4 regions of the Paenibacillus sp. LPE1-1-1.1 genome follow, and region 1 is predicted to be linked to each of the others. Evidence: riboswitches for the same ligand, from Rfam matches in the RefSeq annotation. Region 1 holds a riboswitch; each other region holds the start of a gene.
What was found. Region 1 has a riboswitch for cyclic di-AMP ahead of MRBLPE1_RS33040 (ubiquitin-like domain-containing protein). Riboswitches for the same ligand answer to the same signal wherever they lie in the genome.
Positions count from the first base shown of each region.

Region 2: linked by a shared signal. The riboswitch ahead of MRBLPE1_RS13325 (hypothetical protein) and the one ahead of MRBLPE1_RS33040 (ubiquitin-like domain-containing protein) in region 1 are both predicted to bind cyclic di-AMP.
Region 3: linked by a shared signal. The riboswitch ahead of MRBLPE1_RS09660 (C40 family peptidase) and the one ahead of MRBLPE1_RS33040 (ubiquitin-like domain-containing protein) in region 1 are both predicted to bind cyclic di-AMP.
Region 4: linked by a shared signal. The riboswitch ahead of MRBLPE1_RS08085 (hypothetical protein) and the one ahead of MRBLPE1_RS33040 (ubiquitin-like domain-containing protein) in region 1 are both predicted to bind cyclic di-AMP.

Region 1 is NZ_JBEGHY010000048.1:62,787-68,179, reverse strand. It holds gene MRBLPE1_RS33045 (TatD family hydrolase) at 1-187, shown strand, start outside; cyclic di-AMP (ydaO/yuaA leader) riboswitch at 372-552, shown strand; gene MRBLPE1_RS33040 (ubiquitin-like domain-containing protein) at 804-1,952, shown strand; gene rnmV (ribonuclease M5) at 2,078-2,626, shown strand; gene rsmA (16S rRNA (adenine(1518)-N(6)/adenine(1519)-N(6))-dimethyltransferase RsmA) at 2,631-3,554, shown strand; gene yabG (sporulation peptidase YabG) at 3,629-4,513, shown strand; gene veg (biofilm formation stimulator Veg) at 4,774-5,049, shown strand; gene MRBLPE1_RS33015 (small, acid-soluble spore protein, alpha/beta type) at 5,248-5,393, shown strand, end outside.
Region 2 is NZ_JBEGHY010000012.1:627,846-633,238, reverse strand. It holds gene MRBLPE1_RS13335 (TolB family protein) at 1-887, shown strand, start outside; gene MRBLPE1_RS13330 (APC family permease) at 1,015-2,841, opposite strand; gene MRBLPE1_RS13325 (hypothetical protein) at 2,929-3,345, opposite strand; cyclic di-AMP (ydaO/yuaA leader) riboswitch at 3,514-3,681, opposite strand; cyclic di-AMP (ydaO/yuaA leader) riboswitch at 3,772-3,972, opposite strand; gene MRBLPE1_RS13320 (ABC transporter ATP-binding protein) at 4,532-5,393, shown strand, end outside.
Region 3 is NZ_JBEGHY010000002.1:39,463-44,855, reverse strand. It holds gene MRBLPE1_RS09665 (cryptochrome/photolyase family protein) at 1-413, opposite strand, end outside; gene MRBLPE1_RS09660 (C40 family peptidase) at 573-1,049, opposite strand; cyclic di-AMP (ydaO/yuaA leader) riboswitch at 1,053-1,205, opposite strand; gene MRBLPE1_RS09655 (hypothetical protein) at 1,619-2,203, opposite strand; gene MRBLPE1_RS09650 (hypothetical protein) at 2,332-3,150, opposite strand; gene MRBLPE1_RS09645 (M1 family metallopeptidase) at 3,178-5,193, opposite strand; gene MRBLPE1_RS09640 (YwhD family protein) at 5,300-5,393, shown strand, end outside.
Region 4 is NZ_JBEGHY010000001.1:1,857,022-1,862,414, forward strand. It holds gene MRBLPE1_RS08070 (GTP cyclohydrolase II) at 1-434, opposite strand, end outside; gene MRBLPE1_RS08075 (dioxygenase) at 458-1,222, opposite strand; gene MRBLPE1_RS08080 (winged helix-turn-helix transcriptional regulator) at 1,370-1,690, shown strand; cyclic di-AMP (ydaO/yuaA leader) riboswitch at 1,869-2,030, shown strand; gene MRBLPE1_RS08085 (hypothetical protein) at 2,036-2,461, shown strand; gene kduD (2-dehydro-3-deoxy-D-gluconate 5-dehydrogenase KduD) at 2,636-3,391, opposite strand; gene MRBLPE1_RS08095 (DeoR/GlpR family DNA-binding transcription regulator) at 3,396-4,190, opposite strand; gene kduI (5-dehydro-4-deoxy-D-glucuronate isomerase) at 4,216-5,046, opposite strand; gene MRBLPE1_RS08105 (hypothetical protein) at 5,252-5,393, opposite strand, start outside.

The DNA.
Region 1 (5,393 bases):
GCTCGACCGGATTTTGATCGAAACGGATGCTCCGTATTTGGCTCCTCACCCCTTCAGAGGGAAGCGAAATGAGTCCTCTTATGTATCGCTCGTCGCAGAGATGGCTTCCCAATTATTGGGTAAAACGGTAGATGAAATAGGCGCAATTACGACCGAGAACGGTAAAAAATGTTTTGGGATTGTATGAAAACGAGAGAAATGAAGAGAATAAAAGACCTTTATCGCGTAAAAAGTGATTTTTATCGTGATTATCGCTTAATTATTCCGTCTTTATCCACCTTTTTCGCTTAAATCGTCTTTTATCGTATCTTTACAATTGACCGCTTATGAGGGTATGATTCATCTCAGAGCATTAACATTTTGTATTGGATTTCCAGTTTGCGCTTAATCTCCAATTGGAGAGCGGGGGAACCAGGTGCGGGTTATTGTACCGTATTATGAATTCTTCAGGGGTGAATTTCGAAGCCTTTGCCATGAGCATTGCGTTAAGAATAGGGCGGCTCTCTTGCCCGAATCCGTCAGCTAACCTCGTAAGCGTTATAGAGAGTGATCAACCTCGTGCATCCATTTTCCTGTATCCCAGTGTAAACAATTACTCGGGAAGCCACGAAACAGATCCTCTGTCGACGGCTTCTTTTTATTTTCGAATAATCGGAAATATGTCGACATAGGGATAAAAGATGGGGGTGGGAGGGTCGATATAGCAATACTGGACTGCGTGCTTGCACGCCAATATACTATAGTCGCGTCAGTTGTATCATGCGTAACACTTGGCGGCGGGGCTATGAAGGAGGACCGATGAAGTGGGAATACTCCAGGTAAAGGACACCCATGGGAAACGATCATCCAGCATGTCTTTCGCATTGCGATGGAAGCGTGAAAACTTGCGTTTGATTCTTTTGAGTGCTACTATCTCAATCGCTATGACTTTCATGTTTTTGGTGTTGTTGTACGGAACGGCTGTCAAAAGCGTCTCCGTAGTAGTGAACGGACAAGAAACCATTGTGGAAACGAAGCAATGGGTCCTGCAACGCCTACTGGATGAACAAGCTATCGCAATTGGACCACATGATGAGGTGTCCATACCGCTTAATGCGGCAATAAAGGACGGAGATCGTATCGAGGTAACTCATGCGATACCGGTAATTGTGAAAGCTGATGGCAAGACCTCTACTGTATACACGACAAAAAGAACAGTACAGGCAGCGATCGAGGAATTACATATTCCAGTTCGTGGTCAAGATAAAGTTATTCCTCCGCTACAAACGGTTTTGGATGCGGAGCTGACGGTAACGGTTGTTCGCGTCGACACGAAGGTGTCAGAGACCGAACGCGCGATGCCTTTCTCTATCGTGAAGAAGTCGGATCCGACACTTGCGGCGGGCAAGGAAAGGCTTGTGCAAACTGGCAAGCAGGGTCTTATCGTTGAGAGCATCGAGAAGCAATACGAGGACGGCGTTCTTATTTCGAAGAAGATGGTCAGCAAGGTTGTCGAGACAGCTGCAGTTGATCAGGTCGTCGCGATCGGTACGAAGAAGGCAGAGCCTAAGGTTACGGTGCTCTCGAGCAAAAGCCCGAGCATTGCAGCGTTAACGAAAAGCGGAGTAACGTTCAACGCGAAGAAAGTGCTTAAGAATGTCACGCTGACGGCATATTCTGCAGGTGTGGCTTCAACAGGCAAAGATGTTGGACATCCGCTATACGGAATTACGGCATCAGGTGCGCGCGTACAAGAAGGGCGTACGATAGCCGTTGATCCGAAGGTTATTCCAATTGGCTGGTGGGTATATATTGAAGGAATCGGTTTCCGCCGTGCTGAGGATAAAGGCAGTGCGATTAAAGGGAACAAAATTGACGTATACTTTGATAGTACGAAGGTTGCCAATAAGTTCGGAAGGAAAAAAGGCATTACCGTATATGTCTTGGGACCGAACAAACCTAGTGCCAGCTAATAAGTAGCGTTACCATCATCTTATCGCCATTTTTAATTAAATATGCCATCATAAGGAGAGGCACTGCCTCTTCTTTTTGCATGTTTTCGGGGCTGTTGCAGCATATGTAGAAGGGGATGATCTTGATGATCAAAGAGATCATTGTCGTTGAAGGAAAAGACGATACCGTCGCCATTAAACGAGCGGTGGAAGCAGATACTATAGAAACAAACGGTTCGGCAATCGGCGAGGATGTGCTGAGGAGAATCGCACTGGCGAACGAGCGCCGCGGCATTATCATATTTACAGATCCCGATCATGCGGGAGAACGGATACGAAAAATCGTCGCGCGCCATGCACCGGGCTGCAAGCATGCTTTTTTGCCGCAGGAGAAGGCCCTGTACAAAGGAGATATCGGCATTGAAAACGCGAGTCCCGAGGCGATACGCACGGCACTCTTCGAGCTGCGTACAGAGACGGCGGATGAAACGGGAGAAGTCAGCTTCGAGGATTTAATGGAAGCGGGCCTCATTGTGCATCCTGATGCGTCTAACCGGCGTTTGGTTATAGGCAGGCTGCTCGGGATAGGGTATGCGAACGGCAAACAATTTTATAAACGCTGTACAAGCTTTCGGATTTCCAAAGCGGAATTCATTGAAGCTTTCCGCAAAATGGAAGAGGAACTAGGGGGTTAGCCGGATGAACGGTCATGAACAGAATGAAGTTAGCAGCGGGTCTGCGGTAAAGCAGGCTTCGATTGAAGTGGCTACACCAAAACGTACCAAAGAAATCATTGCGAAATACGGCTTCTCCTTCAAGAAAAGCTTGGGTCAAAACTTTCTGATCGACCAAAATATTTTGAATAATATCGTTGCGGCTGCCGAACTTGATGAAACAAAAGGAGCACTTGAGATTGGACCGGGCATCGGCGCCCTTACGCAGCGGCTTGCGCAAGCCGCTGGCAAGGTGACGGCCGTAGAAATCGATAATCGGCTCATTCCGATTTTGAATGATATACTGGCTGACGAGGCACATACGACCGTGATTCATGGCGATGTGCTTAAGCTGGATTTGAAACAGCTCTTTAAGGAGCAGTTTGCTGATGTTTCCGGCGTTAGCGTCGTGGCGAATTTGCCTTACTATGTCACCACGCCGATTTTGATGAAGCTGCTGGAGGAGAAACTGCCGCTTGAGCACATCGTTGTCATGATCCAGAAGGAAGTGGCAGAACGTATGGCTGCTAAGCCGGGAGGCAAGGAATACGGCAGTCTCAGCGTAGCGGTACAATATTATTGCGTGCCAAAGGTGGTCTGTACGGTACCGCATACCGTGTTTATTCCCCAGCCTAATGTCGATTCTGCCGTAATCAAGTTGTCCTTGCGCGAAAAGCCTGCTGTCGACGTGCCGGATGAGGATCATTTTTTCCGTGTCGTACAAGCCAGCTTTGCACAGCGTAGGAAGACGTTGGCCAACAATCTGACTGCCTTTGTAGGCAAGGAACGGCGCGAGGCGCTAACGGAGATGCTTCTGAAGAACGAAATTGATCCCATCAGGCGCGGCGAGACGCTCTCGCTGGAGGAATTTGCCCGAATCAGCCGCAGCATGCTGGAGGCCGGCTGGTAAGCCAATCCTTTCGTTATAAAATACTCACCATTCGCCCTGTCTGCCCATAGGATAGACGAAGAGGTGATTTACCCATGAAGCAAGGGGACCTGGTCGTCCGCAAATCGTATGGCGGTGACGTGCTATTCAAGGTTGAGGCTGTTCGTACAAATACTGCCATTCTGAAGGGCACGGACTACCGATTGCTTGCGGATGCTCCGATTCCTGATTTGTCGGTCATACGCGATCCAGAAACGACAAGAGCGGTGCAGCAAGTACGAATTAAAGTAAATGATTCTTTAAAACGTATGCATTCCGAACGTGAACGCCAAGCATTGGAGAACGAGGATAATATTCGGCATGCGTTGCAGCAGAGCCAGCCATTTTTTGAAGTGCCAGGGAAAGTGCTTCATCTCGACGGCGACGGTAACTATTTGAAGAAGAGCATGCAATTGTACAATACGATGCATGTCCCTTCCCATGGTCTCCACGTGCATGAATCCCAAATGGCTGATGTGCTGTACCGATTGCTGCCACAATTTCAACCGGATATTGTCGTAATTACCGGCCATGACGGCGTGCTAAAGAACCGCGCGCAAATGGATCTGTACAGCCTTAGCAGTTACAAAAACTCACAGCATTTCGTTAATGCCGTACGTGTGGCACGCGAATATGAGAGAAACCGAGACGGTTTAATCGTTATTGCCGGCGCTTGCCAGTCGCATTTTGAGGCACTGCTGCAGGTGGGCTCGAACTTTGCAAGCTCGCCCGGACGAATATTGATCCACGCGCTGGATCCTGTCTATATTGCAATTAAAGCAAGCTACACGTCGATTAAGGACACCATTAATTTATCTGATGTCATTCACGGCACGATAAGCGGTATTGACGGATTGGGCGGAATTGAGACAATGGGACGTTTTCGCGTCGGCCTGCCCAAGCCACAAATAACGGCTTCCAATTCGGTATTGAAGCAGTAATGGCAAGAAATCGAGCGTTATTCCATAATGTTTTACCTGTGAAACGATGCAAAATACCGCTGTGAAAAGCGTAAATATACATATTGGAGTTCAAGCAACTTCTTAATATGTATATTTTTTGCATTCCTATGCATACTTTTTTAAAAATGGGTGAAATCACCGTTGACAAGTAAATATTCCGACTGATATAATATTTTACCTCATTTGACAAGCCCCCTCTTTTTGGTTATAATGAACAAGGAAAGAGGTGGTAGTGGACAATGGCAAAAAATGCGCTATTGGATATTAAACGCAGTTTGGAAGCTCATGTTGGCTCCAAAATCCGTCTTCGAGCGAACGGTGGCCGACGAAAGACCATCGAACGAACCGGTACGTTGGAAGAAACCTACCCTTCTGTTTTCATTGTTAAGCTGGATGAAGAACAACACGCTTTCAAACGCGTCTCATACAGCTATGCGGACATACTGACGGAGTCGGTGGAAGTGACCGTATGCAATGATGAAGGTCAAGTCCGTATCGCCCATTTGCAACAATAGAATATATATCGCCTAGTGAGGCATGTTAGCGCAGATCGCATCTGCGCTTTTTTTTTGTGCCTATAGACAGCAAGTACAACCCGAATTATGGTACCTGTTCATCGCGTATCCTTCGGCCTTTACGGAAGCATACTACCTATGCAATAGTGGCAGGCGTATATTTTGAATAGGGCTAATTCGAATGTGGAGGTTGTGCAAATGAGTCGCAGAAGACGCAGTGTGATGTCGGAGCAATTGAAATACGAGCTGGCTAAGGATCTAGGATTTTATGATACCGTGCAGCAAGAGGGCTGGGGAAGCATACGTGCGAAGGATGCGGGCAATATGGTCAAACGCGCGATCGA
Region 2 (5,393 bases), on a different contig from region 1:
TCATCGTATCAAAAGAAAACACGTCGCTAGACAAAATGAAGCTGGAAGAATTGTCCGATTCCTATCCTAGAAGCTTGTATGTGTACAATCTAAATACCAAACAATACGAGCTGCTAAAAGAACAGGATAATGTGTTTTTGGGAGGCGTGGCCTTATCACCTGATAAAAAGCATTTGCTGTATCATGAATACGATTTAGGTGATCCTGTCTATCATGTGTTGAACCTGGATACGTTGGATTCATTCGATATCATTGGCAATCCTATTGGGGGGGCCGTCAGTGCCAAATGGGCTGATGAAGAAACGATTATTGGCGCAGCTTACAGCGGAGGCGCTTATACGGCAAGCATATCAGGGAACATCGCTCCACTCGCCGGTTTAAATGAGGAAGCTTTGTTTATCGTTGAAAGAATGAAGGATAAGGTTTATTACAATACCAATTCCAATGAGTCCTTAATGGTGCTGAACCTGGCTACTAAGGAAAAGACAAGTTTGAATTTTGATCATGTATACGGTGTAGTCCCCTCGCCGGATGGGAATCAACTACTGGTTTTGCAATCAAACGGCTCCAAAAATGTTATGATTCTTTGCGACGCAAATGGAGGAAATCAAAAAACGATTGCAGAAGGTACAGAGCTTGGCGGGGTATCATGGTCGCTGGATCAGCGGATGATTGCATATAGCCAGAAGGCCGATGTAAACGGAATACCCGTCAAAGGGCTTTATCTCTACGATATGTTATCCGGCAAGTCCACCCAGATAGCGGTAGATGTCGAAAATGCAGCGACCTCTTGGAGCCCTTCCGGCAAAGCGCTGGTATATACGGAATGGAATGGCAACCAATATAACAGCAATATTGTCCATTTAAAGTACTCGTTACAAAAATAAAAAGACTAGCAAAATGCTCTTTATCTATTCAATTATTGTTACCAGTTCCGTTACTTCAATGAAGAAGCAGATTGCCGATGCAATCTGCTTCTTTCCAGTATCGTTACTCGTTAGGTTAATAAGACGATCATTTTTTTAAATGGTACGGAACAGTAGTGATAATCACATTTCTCCGATACAGCAAGTGTGCACGAATCAGTAAACTGGATTGGTTATGTAGGATGTTATGCCAACCTTTCTTTGGAATGAACTGTGGAATAACAACTGTAACTTGGTAATTTGATTCACTCGCCTTGCGTTGAACGGTATCAATAAATTTAGTCAGTGGCTGAATGATGCTTCTATAAGGAGAATGAAGAGTTACCAGTCTCACGTCAGGTTGCCACTTGCTCCATTTTTCTTCAAACGTCGCTTCATCTTCTCTTTCAAATGGAATGTGAACCGCAATGATCTGGTGGGCTGAGAGCGATTTGGCATAGTTTAACGAATTCTCCACTACATGTGTCATACCTGCTACAGGAAGAATGATTATATTCCCCTCAATCGGAACAGCTGGCTCACAAGTTGTAGTTCTTAATTGGTCGGCTACCGCTTCATAATGCTTTCTAATTCGATGAAAGGAATAAATGATTAGGGGTAAAAATACTAAGACCGGCCAAACTTGAACGAATTTTGTTAAGAAAAACATGATGGTGACGATAAAGCTAATAAGAGCCCCTGTTGCGTTAATGATCAGCTTTGAAATCCATCCTTTGGGCTTTTGACGAATCCATTTTATGATCATTCCAGTCTGCGACAGAGTAAAGGGAATAAAAACACCGACAGCATAAAGCGGGATTAAGTGTTCGGTTTGAGCTTTAAACACAATAATTAAGATGATGGACAAAATACCTAGCATGATAATGCCGTTGGAATAGCCAAGCCGGTCCCCTCTAACCGTAAACATCCTAGGTATGAACTTATCATTGGCAAGATTTACGGCAAGCAAAGGAAAAGCCGAATATCCCGTGTTAGCGGCTAGGATAAGAATCAACGCCGTTGTTCCTTGAATGAAGAAGTACATAAAATTTCGCCCAAAGGTCTGTTCGGCGATTTGGGAGACTACGGTTACCTCGAGGTTAGGTGTTATCCCGTAATAATAAGCTAAATAAACGATTCCCGAAAATAACAAAGCAAGCAAGATTCCCATCGCCATTAATGTTTTAGCAGCGTTATTAGGAGATGGGCTTTTAAAGTTCGGGATGGCATTCGAAATGGCCTCTACTCCTGTTAATGCAGAACTGCCTGAAGCAAATGCTTTTAAGAGCAAAAATAAGCTTATACCTGCTACTGGTGTACCGATTGAAGAATGTAATTCGGGAGAAACATGACCGGTTATTATGTTGTATAGGCCTGCTCCTATTAGAATGAACAATGCCAAAACAAACAAATAGACCGGATAAGCTAAAATAGAAGCGGACTCGGTTACCCCCCGTAAGTTCAGGATGGTTATGAAAATGACAAATATCACAGCAATGATAACCGTATGTTCATGCAAGCTAGGAAAAGCGGAAGTTATAGCGTCCGTTCCGGCGGATACGCTAACTGCCACGGTTAAAATATAATCAACCAACAAGGAGCCTCCGGCTACTAACCCGGGGTACTTGCCTAGATTTTCTTTGGACACCACATATGCGCCACCGCCATGCGGATATGCAAAGATAATTTGCCTATAAGATAAAATAAGTGCTAATAATAAAATTAATACTCCAATTGCGATTGGTACCGAATACCAAAACGCTGCGGCACTAACTGTAATTAAAACGATCAAAATTTGCTCAGGACCATAGGCCACTGAAGATAAAGCATCTGAAGAAAGAATGGCAAGAGCTTTCGTTTTATTAAGTTTCTGCTCGCCTAATTCATTTGATTTTAAAGGTCGACCGATTAAAAATCTTTTTAAAGAAAGCATCAGTTTCACTCCACATTTTTTGTTTTTAAATTACCTGTACTTTAAATTACCCTAAAAATAAAATGAAACACAGGTAAGAACCTCCCTCAATCAATTATTATGAGGTTTCCTGCTTCTGTTTAATAAAAAACCAACCTCGCCGTTTTGTGAATACACGATATGATCCGCTCCAAGACCTTTGTAAATGGCCCGCGGATTCCATTGCTGCGTAATCACATAAATGGACTTCGACGTCCAGGCCCTACAGCACTGTACAAAACGGCAGCTCAGCGCGAAACTGCTCTCAAAAATATAAACCTCGCGAATGAATACAAACGGAATATTCCAACTTTTTCTGTTATTCGTATTAATGTAGTGCACATTAAAAAATCCTTGGCTTCGGAGTTGCCTCTCCTCTTGCTTACTGTTGGTCAGCACCATAAAAGGCAGCTCGTAAAACTCCAAAATTTTTATGAATGATTTGCCGGATTCGCTTAGGCCGGCGACAATAATATGCTCATTTTCCAAAGTGGTTCGCCTCCAAATTTTGAAAAAAAGGCAACAAAAAAGAAGCCTTAGGAAAAGAGGAACTTTCCCCGCGGCTTCTTGACCCGCAGCAGGCAAAAACGGCTTAGACCGAAATTTGACGGTAAAGCTCGTTTTGCACTAAAAAGCCGCAGGCAGCGCGATGGTTGTTGCCTCTCCCGAGTACGCTTACGTGGTTAGCTGTCGGATTCGGGCGTGAGAGTCGCCCTACGCTTGGCAAAGACCAAGTGATTCACCCCGTGAGACGATTCGTATTTGCACACGAACGCTCGTTGGTTCCCCCGCTCCTGCTGCTGCAGGACTCAGCGTTTTAGATCCTTTCTTACCAGCTGCCCCTGTTTTGGACAGCAAAAAACCGCAGAGGCAAATGGCTCTGCGGTCGAAATTAATCGATCACAAGCTTCATCATTCCTCTCTCAATCCACGCTTACGAGGTTAGCTGACGGATTCGGGCGGTGAGAGTCGCCCTACTTTGTCCGGCATCCATGGTGCCAGATCAATGATTCACCCCTGCAATGCAACCATCCGACTCTCACATCGAACATGCGCACTGCCTAACATTTGGTTCCCCCGTTTTCCGCATTCACGGAAACTCAGCGATCAGTCAATTGCACTAATTTGTAATTCCTGTATCGAATCTTACTCCTCGCTACACCTGCTGTAAAGAGGCCGTACAGGCCAAATCAAGTTATTACAGACAATAAAGAGTTATGTTAACGCTTTCATTAATTCCTATCTCGGTTTACCTCACTATTTCTACGTTTATCTCTGGTTTTCAAAAATAATGACAAAGGCCTATATACTGAAATATTAATCAAATCATCTGATTTCTTTAAATAAGAGAATGAGTGAGAATCAGCGTGATTTTCGAAGAATAAACCTTTTTTAACACATGAAATAATCGTATTACTTCGTAAATGACGATATGGCGTCAAATCCCCATAAACCTTTGTTTTACAAAAGATGGCTGCAGGTTTACTATTGACGGCAAGCCGACTAAGGCAAACAATTATCAGCTAAGCGAATAGGCATTCAGCCAACCTCTCCTAATTGCCTAGAGTACCAATCTGAAGAATCCGTTCTTCTAGAAAGAGCTGTCGCTTACGTATCTTTATTCTAAAAACCACTGCTTTCTCCTTACCCGATCATACTACGAGGAGGTTTTACCATGGATGTCTTAAAAATCAGCAACTTGACCAAAACCTACGGGAATGCAAGAGGAATCACAAATGTCAGCTTTCATGTAGAAGAAGGTGAAATTTTCGGGTTTATCGGTCCGAACGGAGCTGGGAAATCGACGACGATCAGAACTTTATTGTCCCTGATTTACCCGACAAGCGGCAAGGCCGAAATCTTCGGCAAGGACTGCATCGAGTTTGCACCCGAAATTGCCAAGCAAGTAGGTTATTTGCCTTCGGAGGTTTTCTATTATGACAATATGAAGGTGATCGACCTCTTAAAATACTCGGCAAGCTTTTACAAAAAGGATTGCAGCAAAAGAATCAAAGAACTGGCAGAGATCATGGATCTTGATTTAAAGAAGAAAATCGACGACTTATCGCTCGGCAACAAAAAGAAAGTAGGGATTGTCCAAGGACTGCTGCATGAACCTAAATTAATCATACTCGATGAACCGACCAGCGGCCTTGATCCGTTAATGCAGCAAAGATTCTTCGATCTGCTTTTGGAAGAGAATAAAAAGGGAGCCACCATCTTGTTTTCATCCCATATTTTGAGCGAGGTTCAGCGTTTGTGCGATCGGGTCGCCATCATAAAGGAAGGCAAAATCGTCACGGTCGAAAAGATCAGCACGTTAAAAGAAAACAATTATAAAAAATTCAAAATCGAAACGAAGAAAACAGCGGAGCAGGATTTCTTCAACATAGCCGGCGTGGATAATCTTAACGTGGCGGATCATTCGGTAAGCTTCTTATTCAGAGGCGATATTAATACCGTCATGAAAAAGATAGCCGACGTCGAAATCGCAAACCTATGGATTGAAGAACCGGACCTCGAGGAGATCTTTATGC
Region 3 (5,393 bases), on a different contig from region 1:
AATGCAGGAAATGCTTCCAAGTCGGCAAGCGGTGCGTCTGCTATCGACAGCCAGTGACGGCCAAAACGGCGAGTCATTTGCTGCAGTCGCTCATCCCGTTGGCGGGAGTAAGGCGTGTAGTCCGAATGGACGATAACCTCGTCAATCGGATGAGCCTGCAGAAGAGCCTCGGTAATGAGTGCGGGATCACCATACAGTACATGCAGCTCCTTTCCTGCATTGGAGTAGCTGTGCAGCAAGGATGCGGCTTGCGCCATAAAGTTTCTGCCGCTGTGACTGGTCAATCGGCCTTCGCCGATAAGAACGGGATCTATGATAAGCAAATGAATGCCTTGCGTATCTTTTTTTCTCAAATAGTCAAAGGCTCGCATATCTGCCGTGCGCAAATCCTTGCGATGAATAAACAAATACATCAGGCATGGCTCCTTCTCCAAAAGCGGCTAACCCTACGCCGCAATTTGCTTGAAATGAAACAGCAAAGCCGCAAGTCATTTGTCGTCAGAGGACAAAAAACTGCGGCTTTGCTGGATGAGTCTACCCGTGCAACCCTCTTAGCGAGGGATTAGGTTACTCTATTGGGCGTCGGCATACGTTTGGAAAGAATCCGCATCCATGACACGACGTGCAGTCACATAACGGTTTTCATAGTAGGATGAGTTAAGTTTGTCTGTTACAACGCCTCTGCTAGTGGAAGCGTGGGCAAACTTTCCATCTCCAATGTAAATGCCAACATGGGATACGGCGCTGTTGTTGCCGCCGGCTGTGTCGAAGAACACAAGATCTCCCGGAATTAGGTCGGATTTAGCGACCTTCGTGCCTGCTTTTGCTTGCGAACCGGAAGTGCGCGGAAGATCGATGCCCATTTTTTCGAACACATAGCCCGTAAAGCCGGAGCAATCAAACCCTCTCGACGATGTTCCGCCGCTTTTGTACGGAGTACCAATGACATCATTGATGAATCCGTTTAATTTCGAGTCCGCGAAAGCGCTTCCCGCCTGAAAAGCGAGTACGAGAACGAGACCCAAGAGTATTGCGGTAACCTTTTTCAATTGTGAAACTCCTTCCAATGCCGACGAGGTTAGCTGTGGGGTTCGGTTGAAGGTTCCCTATGATTCCTCAGGCGCTGCCAATTAATCAGACGTCGGAATCAATTCACCCAGAGTGGTTCCCCCGTTTCCCGATAGGGAATTAGGCCGTTTTTTATTGCTCTTGAGAATTATTCGATTATTTTCATTGATCTCCTGCCTTTAGTTGCAATTTCTAATAATTCTCATGTAACCTTTTGCCATTTTGATGCGTTTAACCGTTCTTTGTGTAAAATAAATGCAGATAGTAGTTCTTTCTGACCAAAAGTGATGACTCAATTTCATTAATTATGTGACTTTTGTGTAAAATATACCGATTTATCCTTGAGAAGCCGGGTCGATCGGGCTAGTCTAAAGTCCCCTAAACGGCGGTAGTTCGCCGTTTATTCGCATTAGATTAAAAAAATCTCATCTCGTTCAGCGCGGTGCAGCAAAGCAACGGCTTAGTTGGACAAGGAACGACTTCTATGTCGTTATAAAATGAAAAAGAGCCATTCCTGGGAACGGCCCTTTTCCAAAATAAGTCATCTTGATTATTTGGCGGTAATGATTTTCTCGGAAATAAGCTGAGGATCGCCGTTCTTCTGTTCCATCCAAAAACGCAGCTTGTATTTGCCTGCGTATTTAAAGTCATAGGAGACAAGCTTCGAACTGAACCAGAAAGTATCCTTCTCAACGAATTCCTTAAAATCGTCATCCGACTGACTGCGTCGGTCAATGGTGGTTTCTTTATCGTTAGGGTCAACCAGCGTGACCTTGAATTCCGTGATCGCGACGTTTAAGTTATCGATTTGCGCTTGCACCAAAAACTTCTGAACGCTGCCTTTTTCAACCTGCCCGAACATCGTTCTTTTCTCATTCATCAGAAACATATGGACATTAGGCTTCTGGATGAGAAGCTTCTTCTCGCTGCCCTTCCACTGGATAAAAGCTTGCAAGGAATCGCTTAAGGAGCGGATATTGATGTACACCTTATCATCTACGAGCAGACCGTCTTCTGCGGTTTGCTTATTATTGTAAACCAACGTAACTTTCTGCAATAATTTGTCTGCTGCAACGATTGAACCGCCAGTTAAGAGCAATGCCATCGATATAATAATCAGTTTTTTACGCATCATTTGCGTGTATCCCCCATTGTTCAAGTTCTCTTAACTATTTATACAAAAATGCCATCATTTAGTTGCGCTCGTCTGCAAAATAAAAAAAGCCTTCGTTTCCGCAGTCGTTGCGGGCCGAAGGCTTTTGGTTACTGCAGAGGCTTGGTTTGCAGGCAATCGTACTGCGCGGCAATCGTCCATACCTTCATGAGTGTGCGAATGAGATGATAGCCTTGATGCAGGATAAGCGCGAACAGCCCCGCCCATAACATGGATAAACTCGTGACTGCGAGTCCCGCAGCAGCGCCAATCCCCCACATAACCAATGACAGGGCGCCGTAGGAAATAAAGTTTCGGAGCGCCCGCCAGAGGGACCGGAATACCCCTTCGCCTGAAGCGGCGCCGAACTGCATGGCAAGGAACAACAGATGGAGCAGTGTGCCCCAAAGCAGCCAGAGCGCGGCTCCCGGAAGCACCGCTTGCAGCAGCTCCGGTACGGAGCCGCTCTCCAGCAGGGCGTCAAGCGAGCGCGGCAGCAAATACCAAGCGGGAGCAAGCGACAGGACGGCCTCGATCCAGTATAGAAGCACTACCGGTTTCCACGCTTTGCGGATACCCTCCAGAAAACGGGTCCCCCCGTCGGAGCGGGCTTGGTTCAACGAGTAGAACAGCCCGGCATTAAACAAGGGCGTGAGCAGCATCCGTGCAACGAGAAGGGCTCCGAATGTCCAAACGTACGGCGAGATGATATCGGTCTTGAACAGCTGGAACTGCGCTTCGGTCAGGAAGAGCTGAGCGGCCGTTTCGGACGGATAAGAGCTTGGATATCTTCGCAGCAGCGGGGATACGACCGAATCAATGAAACGGTAGAGGAAAAATCCCCATAGCAGCTGGTAAAGAAACATTAAAATAACGAGGTAAAAATGTTTAACCGCGAGTTGCCAGCCTTGCTTCAAATGTATCTTCATCGTTTATCGCTCCTTGAACGCAGTTACTTACCAGCTCAGCGACCCGAGCAGACCTTCAATCAGCTTGACTGTGCCGAGGCTCCATCTCGTCCGCGTTTCCTCAGGCAATTGAGCCTGCATATAATTGTTAATGAGCTTATTATCGAGCACATTGCTGTAGCTAGGATCGACAATGGCCCATTCAAGCGGAGCGGAATGCACCTGCTTGTATTGCATATGGGATTCCTCGGCGTTCCACAGCTTCGTCACTTTGGAACCGTCTGTAAATTTCATCAGCACCTTGATGTCGCCGTTGCTGCCGCCGTTCTTTTTGACGAGCACAATCGACTCATACATCTGGGCTCCATCCTGCGTAACCGGGCGCACATGGATGGATTCAATAGAGAAATCCGCCATTTGATCGTCATAAACGTATTGGCTGAAATAATCATGCCATTTCTCTTTGGTTACCTGCTCGACAACACGCTGAAAGTCAGCGGTGTTCGGGTGCTTGAATTTATATTTTTGAAAATAAGTGCGCAAGATTTTTTGCATCGTTCTGGAGCCGACTTTGTTTTCTATTCCGACAAGCACGAGCTTAGCCCGCATATATACGTTTTCCGCGTATTGCGAGTGGCTGCCGTAGGTCCATGACAGCTGCTTGAGCGGCGCAGGGTCAGTCATATAACTGGCTTCCATTCGCAAATTCGACTCTAAACCATAAGCGGTTTCCATGACTTTATCCTCGGCGTAGGACGTAAAGCCCTCGTCCAGCCACGCCTCTTCGAACTCGTTGGAGGCAACCATCCCGTACCAGTATTGATGTCCAATCTCATGGACAACCGTTCGCTCGAGATCGTAGCCGGGGTTTTCCTTCTCCGCGGCGAAGGCGGTAATGAGCGTAGGATATTCCATGCCGCCGGCACCATTTGCCCCTTTCGGAGGCACAACGACCGACAGCGTGCTGTAGGGGTACTCGCCGTACCACTTCGCATAGCTGGAGAGAGCGGATTTGGCGGCATGCATGTAACGGTCCTTTAGAGCGGCATGCGTCGGATCCAGGTAAAGCTTAATCCGTACGCCTGGAATGCCCGTATCGGAGTAAGCCGTCTCTTCATAGACAAAATCCGGAGAGGCTGACCAGGCAAAATCATGTACGTCATCCGCGTAAAATTGGTAGATCTTCATCTGGTCTTTGATTTCAATGGGCTTGGTTTGAAAGCCGGTAGCAGCAACGGTATAGGCCTCAGGTACTTTTATCTTTACGCTGTATATGCCGAAGTCGCTGTAAAATTCAGAATTTCCATGATATTGATGAACGTTCCACCCTTCGGCGGTACGTCCCCTTGTTCCAACCGGCTCGTAGACGGCAAGCTTCGGAAACCATTGCCCCGCCATGACGAAATTCCCGGAGTAGCCCATTCTTGCAAAAACCTCGGGCAGCTTCACCTCATAGCTCATTTGCAGCGTGACGGATTTGCCTGGGGCAACAGGCTCAGGCAGCCGTATTTTGGCCAAGGTGAAGTCGTCGGCGTTGCCGTCATCGGGCTGCACGTATTGCAGACGCGGCAGCAGGCTCTCGCCTTCAAGCGTTTCCAAGGATAGCAGCTTCATGTAGCCTTGGCTGTTCAGGGTTGCCTTGTCCTGACGGAGCTTGCCGCCGGACTCCTTCATGAACGTGGATTGCTCGGACTGAAAGGCATTCGGGTACAGATGGAAGTAGAGCTCGGACACTGTTTTTTTGCCTGGGTTGGTCCATGTCACGGTCTGGTCGCCGTTTAACCGTTTCGCGTCATCAACTAAATGCACGCTGATATGGTATTCCACGATTCGTTGGCTGAGCTCCACAGGCTTTGGCGTCATGACCGTGTTTGGTTCCTGCACGACTGGCGGCTTGGACGATTTTGGCGCAGGGGCTGGTGCTTGCTTGGCTTTGGCGGCGGGGGCGAAAGCATAAGTATATTGGGATTGCCAAGCATTCCCGAAGCCGTATTGCACAGATATACCGAGCATCACGACTGCGAGTATTACGAGTAAAATTCGTTTGAAATAGCGTGGAGTCATTGAACGTTTCCCTCCCGTTGACAAGCATCTACAGCATGTATATGTTTGCTTTTCGATGATTATTAGCTAAAATGGAATTATTGTATTGGGGAAGGTGTGAATACGCATGACGGAAGAACAAGGACAGCCGGCTCAACCGGAAAAGAAGGAAAAGAAATCACTGTCGCTCAACGTAGTGAGCAACAAACAACATAAAGGCT
Region 4 (5,393 bases), on a different contig from region 1:
AACAACCCGATTCCGCGGCCCTCGTGATTGGCCAAATAAAACAGCGCCCCCGTGCCATGCTCGGTAATAATACGCATCGATTGCTTCAATTGATAGCCGCAATCGCATCTTGCGCTTCCGAAGATATCTCCCGTATGGCAAATGCTGTGCATCCGGATCAGCGCGTCTTCATTATTCTCGAAATCGCCGTAGACGAGAACGCTCGATTGCTGGAGATCCGCATACGAGAAGCGATTCAAATCCTCTACCAGCTGTTCGGGAGACTTTTCCTCGCCCGCTTCCTTGCGGAGCCAGCTGTACCAATGAAACGTTTTGGTTTCACCGTCCAGCTCGACCGGAAGCTTGACCGGGCCAACGACATAGATATCGTCGTTTCCGGCTTGCGTGCGTTTTAATTTATCTTTAATAAGTGCTGCGATGTGGGGTTTAATCATAGTGATTCACCTTCTATATAGGATTAAAATTGCATAGATAAATAGCTCAATGTCCCGAATTCATAGCTTCTGTAGATGACCTGGGGAGCTTCACCAGGATTTCCGCTTCCAAGTGCTATATATAAAGGAACGAAATGCTCGGCGCGAGGTACTGCCATTTTAGCATGCGGGGCCAAGTCTTCATACTGAAATAAAGAATTTGTATCATGCTTATTCATTTTTTCAATCAGCCACTCGTCAAATTCGACTGCCCAGCTCTCCGGCTCTTTCTGCCCCCATTTCACCGCACGGAGATTATGAACGGTTACGCCGCTTCCGATGAGCAAAATATTCTGGCCGCTCAAGCTGCGCAGCGCCTCGCCAATGCGGAACTGCTCCTCCGCCGTGCGATAAGGATTGACGGAAACCTGCACGACCGGGATATCCGCGTTTGGAAACATATGCTTCAGCATCGTCCACGAACCATGGTCGAGTCCTCTTGACGTATCATATGCTACCGGGATATGATTTTCGCTCAGCAGATGGCCAACTAGCTCCGCTACCTTTGTGGAGCCTTTGGCTGGATATTTAACTTGGTACAGCTCATCCGGAAATCCGTAGAAATCGTAAATCGTTTCGTATTCATCATCTTTAGAAGAGATGGTAACCCTCTCTGTCTCCCAATGCGCCGTAAAAATAACGATCGCATCCGGTTTCAGGCCTGCTCCCGTTTGCTGAAGAAATTTGCTATATTCATTTTGCTCGACAGCGAGCATCGGTGATCCATGTGCTAGAAATAACGGTTTCACTGCGGTGCCTCCTCAAATACACTTACTATTTGTAACTAATTATAAATTTATAACTAAGGATAGTCAAGTAATTAACATTATTCAGGTGTGCTTGTATAAATAAGATATTGAGGTTATACTAAATGGAAGATAAAAGAGGTGATACACATGGAGCAATCTAACCTTTGTCCCCGTTTCCAAAGGGGAATGGACATTATTAGCAAGCGTTGGACCGGCCTGATCATTTTCCAGCTTCTGTCCGGCCCGCAGCGGTTCTGCGCCGTCCAGTCCGCGCTGCCGATCAGCGGCAGACTGTTGTCGGAGCGATTCAAGGATTTAGAAAACGAAGGTATTGTCGACAGGCATGTATATCCCGAAATACCCGTTCGCATAGAATATTCATTAACGGAGAAGGGCCGGGCGCTTGAGCCGATCATCCGTGAAATACAAGTGTGGTCGCAGGACTGGATAGAAATAGAAGAAGCGTAATGGGAACGTTTCGAACAAAAGGAATATCACGAAAGCGGAGGACTACGGCCGCTTCGTGATATTCCTTTTTTTGCGACACAGGATTGATGGCTAAAGCGTTCCCGTTTCCTATCGCACATTTTCCTTGATTAAATGTACAAGATTTACAGATATGCAAATGAGGGTTATAATGAAGAGTACATTATTCACGCTGAATTTTTCGAATGAAAAAGCGGGGGAACCATCGCGAACGATTCCAATCGTTTCGCAAGGGGTGAATCCAGGGATTTGTAACCCTGGTAGGGCATTCTCTCTAGCCCGAATCCGACAGCTAACCTCGTAAGCGAACAAAGGAGAGATTTATTTATGTTGACGAACTGTGCAAATCATCTGCATCATTTCACGGAACAGACTCCTCATTTATCCGTCACCCGAATCGAGCTTTTTGTCATTCCTGCACTTGCCGTCGATTCTGCAGGCCACCGTATTTGTCTTCGATTAACGAGCAGCCAAGGCTTTGGCTGGAGCGAGCTTTTTGCCAGCGACACAGAAGAGGCCGTTGACTTAGACAGGTGGAGCGATCTCCTGCAAAGTTTTATCGGACGCATTCCTCTTCCGCCTCTTAGCCAGTATCAATACGACAAAACGGAACAGGATGGGCGTGCTCTCGACTTGTTCGTTACAGCCGTCAATCATGCCTTAGCCAAGTCCGCCGAATCGCCCCCGTACAGCATCGACCATGAAGAATCTGTTTTGCGTCAACGTTCTGTCTCCTACGTCTCTTTGGACTAGTAAAAGGGTTAGTACACATAGAAAGTCCAGAACACGCAGTCTTGTTCTGGGCTTTCTTGCATTGTGCAGCGGTTTATGGAAAGGGCCGGCATTTGCGGACAACGAAAAGGCCCTCCTTATTACAGCCGCAGCCGTATGGGGAGAGCCTTCTTGTTTTTTAATGCCTTACGGTTCTTACCTTACCAACCATCCGCCGTCAACGGCGAGAATATGGCCATTCATGTAATCAGAGGCTGCGGAAGCTAAAAATACAGCCGGTCCAATCAAATCCTCGGAGGAGCCCCATCGTCCAGCTGGAATGCGCTGCAAAATTTGGGCGCTGCGAACCGGATCCTCGCGTAGCGCTTCCGTGTTGTCCGTGCTCATATAGCCTGGAGCAATCGCGTTTACCTGCAATCCTTTACCAGCCCATTCGCTTGCAAGCGCTTTGGTAAGCCCTGCCACCGCGTGCTTGCTGGACGTGTAGCCTGGAACGTTAATGCCGCCTTGATAGGAGAGCATGGACGCGATATTAATAATTTTGCCTGAACCCTGCTCGATCATTTGCTTGCCTGCAAGCTGGGAAAGCACAAAAACTGAGTTCAAATTAACATCGATCACAGCCTGCCAATCCTCGTAGCTGTGCTCTGCTGCAGGTGTACGGCGAATGATTCCTGCGTTATTGACCAAAATATCGATCCGTCCCAGCTCTTCCAATGTGCGGTCAATGATGCCCGCCAGCTTAGAGCGATCTGAAACATCGGCTTGAATGGTAATGGCTTTGCGTCCTAATGCCCGCACAGCGTCGGCTGTTTTGTCAGCAGGCGTGCTATTGGTAACAAGCGCCACATCAGCGCCTGCTTCCGCCAAGCCAAGCGCTACCGCTGCGCCAAGGCCGCGGCCGGCACCCGTAACGACAGCCGTTTTTCCTGTCAAATCGAACAAACCCATCGGTTTAAGTCCTCCCTCTCGTGCGCTTCCCGCTTTCCGGAAGCTCCGCCTTCATCATCTTTATTTGCTGTGCCTCGTATTTGGCTGCAACCTCTGGAGCGATGCCTTCATCCGTAATGATGAAATCGATCTCGTCCAGGCCAGCAAAAGTAATCAAGGCGCCCTTGTCGAATTTGCTATGGTCAGCCAGGCAATACACGATTTTCGCGTTATCCATATAAAGCTTCTTCAGCTTCGACAATTCTTCCGTAAATATCGTCAGCCCATATTCCAAATGAATACCCGTCGTGGATAAAAAAAGCTTATGGACATTCAACCGTTTAATCCATTCCTGCGATTCGGCCCCAATAAGCAGGTTGTTATGGCGATAGCCGCCTGGAATCACAAGCCTTACCTGATCCTTCAAGGTCAGCTCCCGGATAATGAGCAGGTCATTCGTAAGCACGGTGACAGGCATATTGGGAAGCCTCTTCGCCATCTCAAGCGTAGTGCTGCCCGCATCGAGCGCGATGATATCGTTATCCTCGATGCAGCTTAGCGCAAGCGCCGCAATCGCCGATTTTTCCTGTTGATGTTTGCTGTTAGGGAACTGCAGCGGATAAAGACTGTCTTCCCCTTCCTGCTCCACCACGGCCCCGCCGTGCGTACGCTTGAGCAGACCCTTCTCCTCAAGCTTCTCCAAGTCCTCACGAACCGTTTTTTCCGTAACGCCAAACTGCTCACTCAGCTCAGATACTTTAACTGCCCCAAGCTGCTCTAGTTTCTCAATAATTTTACGATGCCGTTCAGCAGCAAGCATGGTGCACCTCCTGTAGCGAATGCTTCTATTTTAGCTCGCTTGCAGGGACCGCGTCCATGTCTGTAAACGTATAGTTTTCTCCTGCCATCGACCAGCAGAACGTATAATTGCTCGTTCCAACGCCAGAGTGGATGGACCAAGGAGGCGAAATAATCGCTTGCTCGTTCGCCACAACCAAATGTCTCGTTTGCGAAGGCTCACCCATCATATGGAATACGCGCGCATCTGCATTCATATCGAAGTAGAGATACGCTTCCATGCGGCGGTCATGCACATGAGAAGGCATTGTGTTCCATACGCTTCCCGTTTTTAGGCTTGTTACGCCCAGCATAAGCTGGCAGCTTTGAATGCCGTCGGCATGAATGTATTTGTAGAGAACGCGTTCATTCGAAGTTTCCTGCGAGCCAAGATGAGTCGGATTTGCTTCCTCCATCGTCATCTTGCGCGTTGCGATTTCGGCATGCGCAAGCGCGGAGCAGAAATAAAGCTTAGCCGGGTTCGCTTTGTCAACGCTGGATAACAAAACCTGGCGTTTGCCTTTTCCGACATAAAGCACTTCAAGCTTGCTAAGCTCGTAAACTTCGCCGTCAACGGAAATCGATGCAGGTCCGCCAATGTTGAGGAAACCAATCTCGCGGCGCTCCAAGAAATATTCGGTTTTCAGCGTTGCTGCGTCTTCCAGTTCAAGCGTTTCGTTCACTGGCAATGCTCCGCCAACGATCATGCGGTCATAATGGGTATATGTCATCTTGATTTGATCCTGTTCGAACAGGCTCTCGATCAAAAACTCGCTGCGCAGACGTTCCGTATCATATTGCTTCACATCGGTAGGGTTTGTTGTGTGGCGTACTTCCATTGGATAAAAGCCTCCTAAATTTTTTTGGGGCGCACAGCATGCTCTGCTAGCGGCGCTAACGTTTGTTAATGTTCGTTTTTATGATATCACACATTTACGAACATAAAAAGTACTTTTATCAATCAAAAGAGGAATCAGCATAAAACCTATAAACGCAAGAAGGAGGAGACTCTAGTCTCCTCCTCCCTCCTATCTCGGCTGCAGTTTACCACGTAATCCGGCCGCCTGTCCGTTGATAACCACGTAATAATTCATATTTCCCGCTGCGCATCAAGCGTTTCATTTGAACTCTGTATTTACGACTGTCATCTCTTCTGGCTTCGGTGCATTCTTTGTTATAATGAACG